DNA from 2 places in the Brevibacterium metallidurans genome. Region 2 is predicted to be linked to the other one. Evidence: predicted binding sites of a transcription regulator. Region 2 holds the regulator's gene; the other holds the start of a gene.

Region 1 (3,735 bases), on a different contig from region 2:
AGACTTGGCTAGGTGGAGGAACCGATGGGCGGTGAAGCTGTTGGCGACCTTGACGCTGTCGAAGTCGTAGTTGAGCCCCTCGGCGGCAGCCTGGGCTCCGACCTGGGCGAACATCTGCCTCACCTGGTCTGCGGGAATGCCCTTCGAGCGGCTGAGGTAGTCGGCTTCGGACTCCTCGACGTGGTCGGGAAGGGTGGGATCGAGCTGGAAGCTGCGCCACTCGACCTCCACGTCGTCCTTGTTCTCGAACCCGTCGAGTGCGGATTCGAAGCGACGTTTGCCGATGTAGCACCACGGACATGCGATGTCCGACCAGATCTCAATTTTCATGACACTTTCAACTACCTGGTCGTGGAGGTTATTCCCCTCAGCGCCCGGACGCGACGACGGTCACAGTGGTGGCGTCGCCGAGGCGGTCAGAACAGAGCGCCCTGCGGGCTGGCGAGCTCGCCGGCGCCTTCCGTCCGCTTCCACTTCGTCGCGCGGTAGTCGTCATCGGCCGATCCGCGCAGACCGTAGGCGTCGATGAGCGGATCCATGCGCGCCTTGAGCCACGACCGATACTCCTTCGAAGCGTAGGCCGAGCGGGAGTACATGCGCCGGTAGCGGGGGAGGAGCTCGGGGCGTTCGCGTTCGAGCCACGCGAAGAACCACTCCCTGGCGCCCGGGCGCAGGTGGAGGGCGCCGTAGGCGACGCGACTCGCCCCGGCGTCCCTGATCGCGCGCAGCGCGGAGTCGAGGTGCTCGCGGGAATCGGTGAGCTTGGGCATGACGGGCATGATGAAGACCGAGACACGGAAGCCGAGGTCGGCCGCGGCGCGCACCGTGGCCAGACGGGCAGCCGTCGTCGGGGTGCCCGGTTCGAGCGACTGCTGGAGTTCGTCGTCGTGGACGGCGATCGACATGCTCAGCTCGACGTGGACGTCCTCCTTGGCCCGGGCGAGCAGCGGAAGGTCCCGGCGCAGCAGGGTGCCCTTCGTGAGGATCGAGAACGGGGTGGCATGCTCGGCCAGGGCGGTGATGATCCCGGGCATGAGACTGTAGCGTCCCTCTGCCCGCTGGTACGGGTCGGTGTTGGTGCCCAGTGCGACGAGCCCATGCGACCAGGTTCGCTTGGCCACCTCGGCGGCGAGGACTTCGGGAGTGTTGACCTTGACGATGACCTGCTGATCGAAGTCGGCTCCCGTGTCGAGGTCGAGGTAGCGGTGCGTGCTCCTCGCGAAGCAGTACACGCACGCGTGTGAGCAGCCGCGGTAGGGATTGATCGTCCAGTCGAAGGGCATCGCGGAGTTCTTCGGAATCCGGTTGAGGGCCGACTTCGCGAGCACCTCGTGGAACGTCATCCCGGCGAACTCGGGGGTGCGGACGCTGCGGACGAGGCCCCTGACCCCGAAGAGTCCGGCCACCTGCTCCGCCTGCTCCTGCGCTTCCCATCTCACTCCTTCATTCGAACACGTGTTCGAGTCCGCGTCAAGGGGTGCAGGGGTGGAATCGGCGGCCCGAGTTCACATAGTGAGCAAATGGTATGCCAAATAATCGATACCGCTGAGAGTGGTGCTGGCGGAATCCTTCCAGGTCGGCATGGTCGGCCCACTCACTATGAACGCAGTATCGGCGTGCAATCGCTCCCCCGGAAAGCGTTTTCCCTATTGTGGAACCAATGTGAGCCAGGTTACGCTGGCGCCGTCAGCAGTCAGCCCCACGCCGCAACGAATTGAGCATTTGGTATTCCAGCGGTGTGCTTCTCGGATATGAGAGTTCCCATGGCGAACACCGTGACCTCCGACCAGCCCGTGCCCGAGCCGCAGCCGGTGCCCGGCACCCCGGCGACAGGCACTCCGTCGCCCGATACCCCGTCGGCAGGCACCGCTCCCGCGCGCCTCGGGCCGGGCCCTGAACAGCTCGCCGCCCACCGGATCAGTCCGCGCTTCTACAACGCCGACCTTGCCCCGAGCCGGAAGGAAGGCCGCAGCTGGACCGCCTACAGCGTGTTCTCGCTGTGGGCCAACGACGTGCACTCGCTGGGCAACTACGGGTTCGCCCTCGGTCTCTTCGCGCTCGGGCTCGGCGCCTGGCAGATCCTTCTCGCCCTCCTCGTCGGGGCCGGGCTGCTCTTCGTCCTCCTCACCCTCTCCGGATTCATGGGCCACAAGACCGGCGTGCCCTACCCGGTGATGTGCCGGATCGCCTTCGGCATCCACGGCGCGCAGCTGGCGGCCTCGGTGCGCGGCATCGTCGCGATCGCCTGGTTCGGCATCCAGACGTATCTGGCCGCGAACGTCCTCAACGTCCTCCTTCTCACCCTCGTCCCCGGCCTGCAGTCGTGGGCCGAGGTCGAGTTCCTCGGCCTCAGCGGCCTCGGCTGGTTCTCCTTCACCGTGCTGTGGATCGTCCAGGTGATCATCGTCAGCTACGGCATGGAGATGATCCGGAAGTACGAGGCGATCGCCGGACCGATCATCCTCGCCACCTTCCTCGCCCTGGCGATCTGGATGCTCGTGCGCGTCGACTTCCGCATCTCCTTCTCGATCGACGACCCGCTCACCGGGTGGGAGATGTGGACGAACATCCTCGGCGGGGGCGCCCTGTGGGTCGCGATCTACGGCACCTTCGTCCTCAACTTCTCCGACTTCACCCGATCGGCGAAGAAACGGGGGTCGATCGTCGTCGGAAACTTCTGGGGCATCCCCATCAACATGCTCGTCTTCGGGCTCGTCGTCATCTCGCTCGCCGGTGCCCAGTACACGATCGACGGCACCGTGATCAGCTCCCCGGCCGACATCGTGCAGGAGATCGGCAGCCCGATCCTGCTCGCCCTAGCCTCGCTGTCCCTTCTCGTGCTCACGATCGCCGTCAACCTCATGGCGAACTTCGTCGCCCCCACGTATGCGCTGACGAACCTCTTCCCGCGTCACCTGAACTTCCGCAAGGCCGCGATCATCTCCGCGATCATCGGCTTCGCCATCCTGCCGTGGAACCTCTACGACTCACCCGTGGTCATCGTCTACTTCCTCGGCGGACTCGGTGCCCTTCTCGGACCGCTCTTCGGCGTCATCATGGTCGACTACTGGGTGGTGCGGAAGACGAAGGTCAACGTCCCGCAGCTCTACACCGAAGCCGGCGACGGCGAGTACTTCTACCACCACGGAGTCAACTGGCGGGCGATCGGCGCGTTCGTCCCCGCCGCCCTCCTCTCGCTCATCCTCGCCCTCGTCCCCGCGTTCGCCTCGGTCTCCCAGTTCTCGTGGTTCCTCGGGGCGGGGATCGCCGCCATCATCTACTTCGTCATCGCCCGCCGCGACTTCACCTTCCGCGAGGTCGACGGCGAGGAGATCGCCGTGCCCACCGCCCACTGAGCCTGCGGAGTCCGCAGCCGTCCCAGCACCAGACCGGAGTCACACCATGCGCATCCTCGTCGTCAACGTCAACACCACCCCGGCCATGACCGAGGGCATCGCCCGTGCGGCAAGGCAGGCCGCCTCGGCGGGCACCTCGATCATCGGACTGACCCCGACCTTCGGCGCGGAATCGTGCGAGGGCAACGTCGAGAGCTACCTCGCCGCCCTCGGCGTCATGGACGCCGTGCTCAACTACGACGGCGAGTTCGATGCGGTCATCCAGGCCGGATACGGGGAGCACGGTCGCGAAGGCCTCCAGGAGCTCCTCGACGTCCCCGTCATCGACATCACCGAGGCGGGGGCCGGGATGGCGATGTTCCTCGGCCACCGGTTCTCC
Region 2 (3,735 bases):
GTCGTCGCCCCGCTCAGCGTGGCCGGCACCATGCGCCACGGCATCTTCGAGGAGTCGACGGTCGTCGCCACCTCGGCGACCCTGTCCTTGGGCGGGAACTTCGATGCCGTGGCCGCCTCGCTCGGGCTCGTCGGTCCAGATGCGCCGAGGTGGGACGGCCTCGACGTCGGCTCGCCGTTCGACTACGGCAAGCAGGGCATCGTCTACGTCGCCGCGCACCTGCCGAAACCCGGGCGCAGCGGACTGAGCGAGGAGGCGCTGGCCGAACTCGAAGCGCTCGTCACCGCCTCCAAGGGCGGTGCGCTGGGACTCTTCTCCTCGCGGGCGGCGGCGAATGCCGCGGCCGAGCACCTGCGCGGCATCGTCGACCTGCCGATCCTGCTGCAGGGCGATGACGGTCTGCCGTCGCTGGTCTCCCGGTTCGCCGCCGACGACGGGGCGTGCTTGTTCGGGACGATGTCGCTGTGGCAGGGCGTCGACGTGCCCGGGCGGACGAACCGACTCGTCATCATCGACCGGATACCCTTCCCCCGGCCCGACGACCCGCTCATGCAGGCTCGTGCCCGGGACGCCGACCGGCGTGGGGTCAACGGCTTCATGGCGGTGAGCGCGACCCATGCCGCGCTCCGGCTCGCCCAGGGCGCCGGGCGCCTCATTCGTTCGACCGGGGACAGAGGCGTCGTCGCGGTCCTCGACTCGCGTCTGCGTTCGGCCCGGTACGCCGGGTACCTCGTCAACTCGATGCCGCGGATGTGGCCGACGACGGATTCGGCGCTCGTGCGCACGGCCCTGGGGCGCCTGGCCGCGACGAAGGAGGACGACCCCGCGAAGGGATGACGGCGCGTCCTACGTCGAGCCCTACTTCGCACCCGCAGCCCCATTTCGCACGCGCAGCGTCATTTCCTCCGTCCGGCTCCGCACAACGTCGGCGCAGCGCGATAAACCACCCGTGCACAGGTGGTGTGTGGAGTTGAAGGTGGTGGATGGGCTGGGCGGCCTCCGCAGAGGGCAAACCGCGCTCGTCGCAAGCCCCGCTAGTCGCATGCCGCGCTCGTCACAAGCCGGCGCACACGCCTCGGAAATGCCGAATGCCCCCGACCACCATCGGTCGGGGGCATTCGTGTGTACAGTCGACCACCTCGGCGAGGACCTGCGCTCAAACGGCAATGCCCTCAAACGCCGCTGGACCTCAGAGGCGGCGGATGACGGCGACGACGAGACCCATGATCTGGGCATAGGTGCCGTCGATCGGGTCGTAGTCCTTGTTCTGCGGCAGCAGCCACTGCCGCCCGGCCTTGCGCTTGAGCGTCTTCACCGTCGCCTCGCCGTCGAGGAGGGCGGCGACGATCTGACCGTTGTCGGCGGTGTGCTGCTTGCGAACGACGACCCAGTCGTCGTGGCAGATCGCGGCTTCGATCATCGAGTCCCCGACGACCTTGAGCAGGAACATCTCACCTGAGCCGACGACCTGCGTGGGCAGGGAGAAGACGTCGTCGATCTCTTGCTCGGCGAGGATCGGCCCGCCGGCGGCGATGCGCCCGACGACGGGGACCTGGACGGTGTTGTTCGCCAGCTCCTCGTACTTCGCGCGCTCGGCCTCCTCCTCTTCGAACGGGTTGACGACCTCGATCGCCCGCGGACGCTTCGGGTCGCGGCGGACGTAGCCGAGCCGTTCGAGCTGGGAGAGCTGATGCGCCACGCTTGAGAGCGACGCGAGCCCGGCTGCCTCACCGATCTCACGCATGCTCGGCGGATAGCCGTTGGTCACCACGGCGCGCTCGATCGTCTCGAGCACGAGCCGCTGCCTGGGGGAGAGCCGGAAGTCCCCGGCCCCGGTCGGACCGTCGGGGATCTCGACCTCGTCCTCATCGCTGCGGGCCGCGGCGATCTCGCTGGCAACATCCTCGTTGCGCGGCCGTCCTCTGCCTCGTTTGCTCTGCACCATTGCTCTCTCCCCTTCGTTCTAATCCCGCCGTTTCCCACCGGTCGAACCGCCTCGAGAGATCTCGTGTCAGTGCCGCCTGGGATGGTTGTTCGAGACCGATCAACAACGCTGGTTCTCGTTCATTGTCTCATAAATGTTCGAGATGGACTGGACATATGTTCGAATGGCATGTTGAATAGAACAGACGTTCTACCCATTGCGGGTGGAATCGTACGAAGAAAGAGGTAAATGCAATGTCTGCGAAGACTTCCCCCATGCATCTGACCACCCGTGGCCGACGCGCCGTCCGCCTGCTCCGCACCGCACTGTGCGCGCTGGCCATCATCGGAGGCACGCTCTTCTTCTCCGCTCAGACGTTCACCGCCGAGGCGGTCGCCGGGGACGAGGTCGTCGGCGTCGCCGCGGACGCCGTCGTCGTCGGTGAGGGAGAGTCGCTTTGGACCGTGGCCTCGAACCTCGGACTCGACCGGGACACCCGCGATGTCGTCGCCGACATCGTCGAGCTCAACCACCTGTCCTCGCCCGTCGTCCACCCCGGCCAGAGCCTCGACGTTCCCCAGCGCTAAAATCGGTGTGTGGGAAACATCGAGTCTCTGCCAGTGCGTGCCGATCTCGTCGGACGGGAGCCCTACGGCGCTCCTCACCTCGACGTTCCGGTGCAGCTCAACGTCAACGAGAACGCCTATCCGATCCCGGATGTCGTCGTCGCGGCGATGCGGGCAGCCGTCGACACGCATCTGTCCGGACTCAACCGCTACCCGGACCGGGAGTTCACCGCCCTGCGCGAGCACCTCGTCGGCTACCTCGACGGCGTCAACGAACGCGCCGGCACCCCTGTCGACCTGCCCCCGGAGATGATCTGGGCGGCCAACGGCTCGAACGAGGTCCTCTCCCACATCGTCCAAGCCTTCGGCGGTCCCGGGCGCACCGCGCTCGGCTTCACGCCCAGCTATTCGATGCATCCGCTCATCACCACCGGCACCGGTGCCGAATGGGTCCATGCCGACCGTGACGACGATTTCGGTCTCACCGCCGAGGCGGTCGCTGCCGAAGTCGCCCGCGTCGACCCGGACATCGTCTTCCTCTGCACTCCGAACAACCCCACCGGCACTTCGCTCGGCCTCGACGTCATCGAAGCCGCCTACGACAACTGCTCGGGCATCGTCATCGTCGACGAGGCGTACGCCGAATTCTCCCGCCCCGCACTGCCCTCGGCGATGACCCTCCTCGAGGGCCGCCCCCGCCTCGTTGTCTCCCGGACGATGAGCAAGGCGTTCGCGTGCGCGGGTCTGCGCCTCGGCTATGCCATCGCCGCCCCTGAACTCATCGACACCCTCCGCCTCGTGCGCCTGCCCTACCATCTCTCCGACGTCACGCAGGTCCTCGCGTGCACCGCACTCGACCACGCGGATCTCCTGCTCGGCAACGTCGACCGGCTCATCGACTCCCGCAACGCCATCGCCGCACACCTGGCCGAACTCGGCTTCACCGTGCACCCGAGCGATTCGAACTTCGTCCTCTTCGGCAACATCGCGAACCCGGCCGAACTGTGGCAGAAGCTGCTCGACCGAGGCATCCTCATCCGCGACATCGGCATCGCCCATCATGCCCGTGTCAACGCCGGCACCGAGGCTGAGACGACTGCGTTCCTCACAGCGATCAGCGATATCGTCGACACCGATCCCAGCATTCTGCTCACGTCGAACTGAGACGGCGCTCATTCAATTGAGACGGCGCTCGGCGAACTGAGTCGTCAGAGGTCGCCCCGGTCAACGCCGGGTCCGCGACCC

The links. The regulator LexA, encoded in region 2, represses DNA repair genes until DNA is damaged. The targets are predictions, from matches to a motif close to TCGAACANNTGTTCGA.
Region 1: a site for LexA is predicted at 1,448-1,463, ahead of AACX88_RS10495 (Rv2578c family radical SAM protein). Genes of this name have one in related genera too.

Annotation. Positions count from the first base shown of each region.
Region 1 is NZ_BAAAAF010000007.1:68,361-72,095, forward strand. It holds gene AACX88_RS10490 (DsbA family oxidoreductase) at 1-330, opposite strand, end outside; gene AACX88_RS10495 (Rv2578c family radical SAM protein) at 417-1,439, opposite strand; gene AACX88_RS10500 (NCS1 family nucleobase:cation symporter-1) at 1,764-3,356, shown strand; partial or broken gene AACX88_RS10505 (aspartate/glutamate racemase family protein) at 3,403-3,735, shown strand, end outside.
Region 2 is NZ_BAAAAF010000013.1:61,843-65,577, forward strand. It holds gene AACX88_RS14190 (ATP-dependent DNA helicase) at 1-837, shown strand, start outside; gene lexA (transcriptional repressor LexA) at 1,190-1,945, opposite strand; gene AACX88_RS14200 (LysM peptidoglycan-binding domain-containing protein) at 2,200-2,511, shown strand; gene AACX88_RS14205 (histidinol-phosphate transaminase) at 2,521-3,654, shown strand.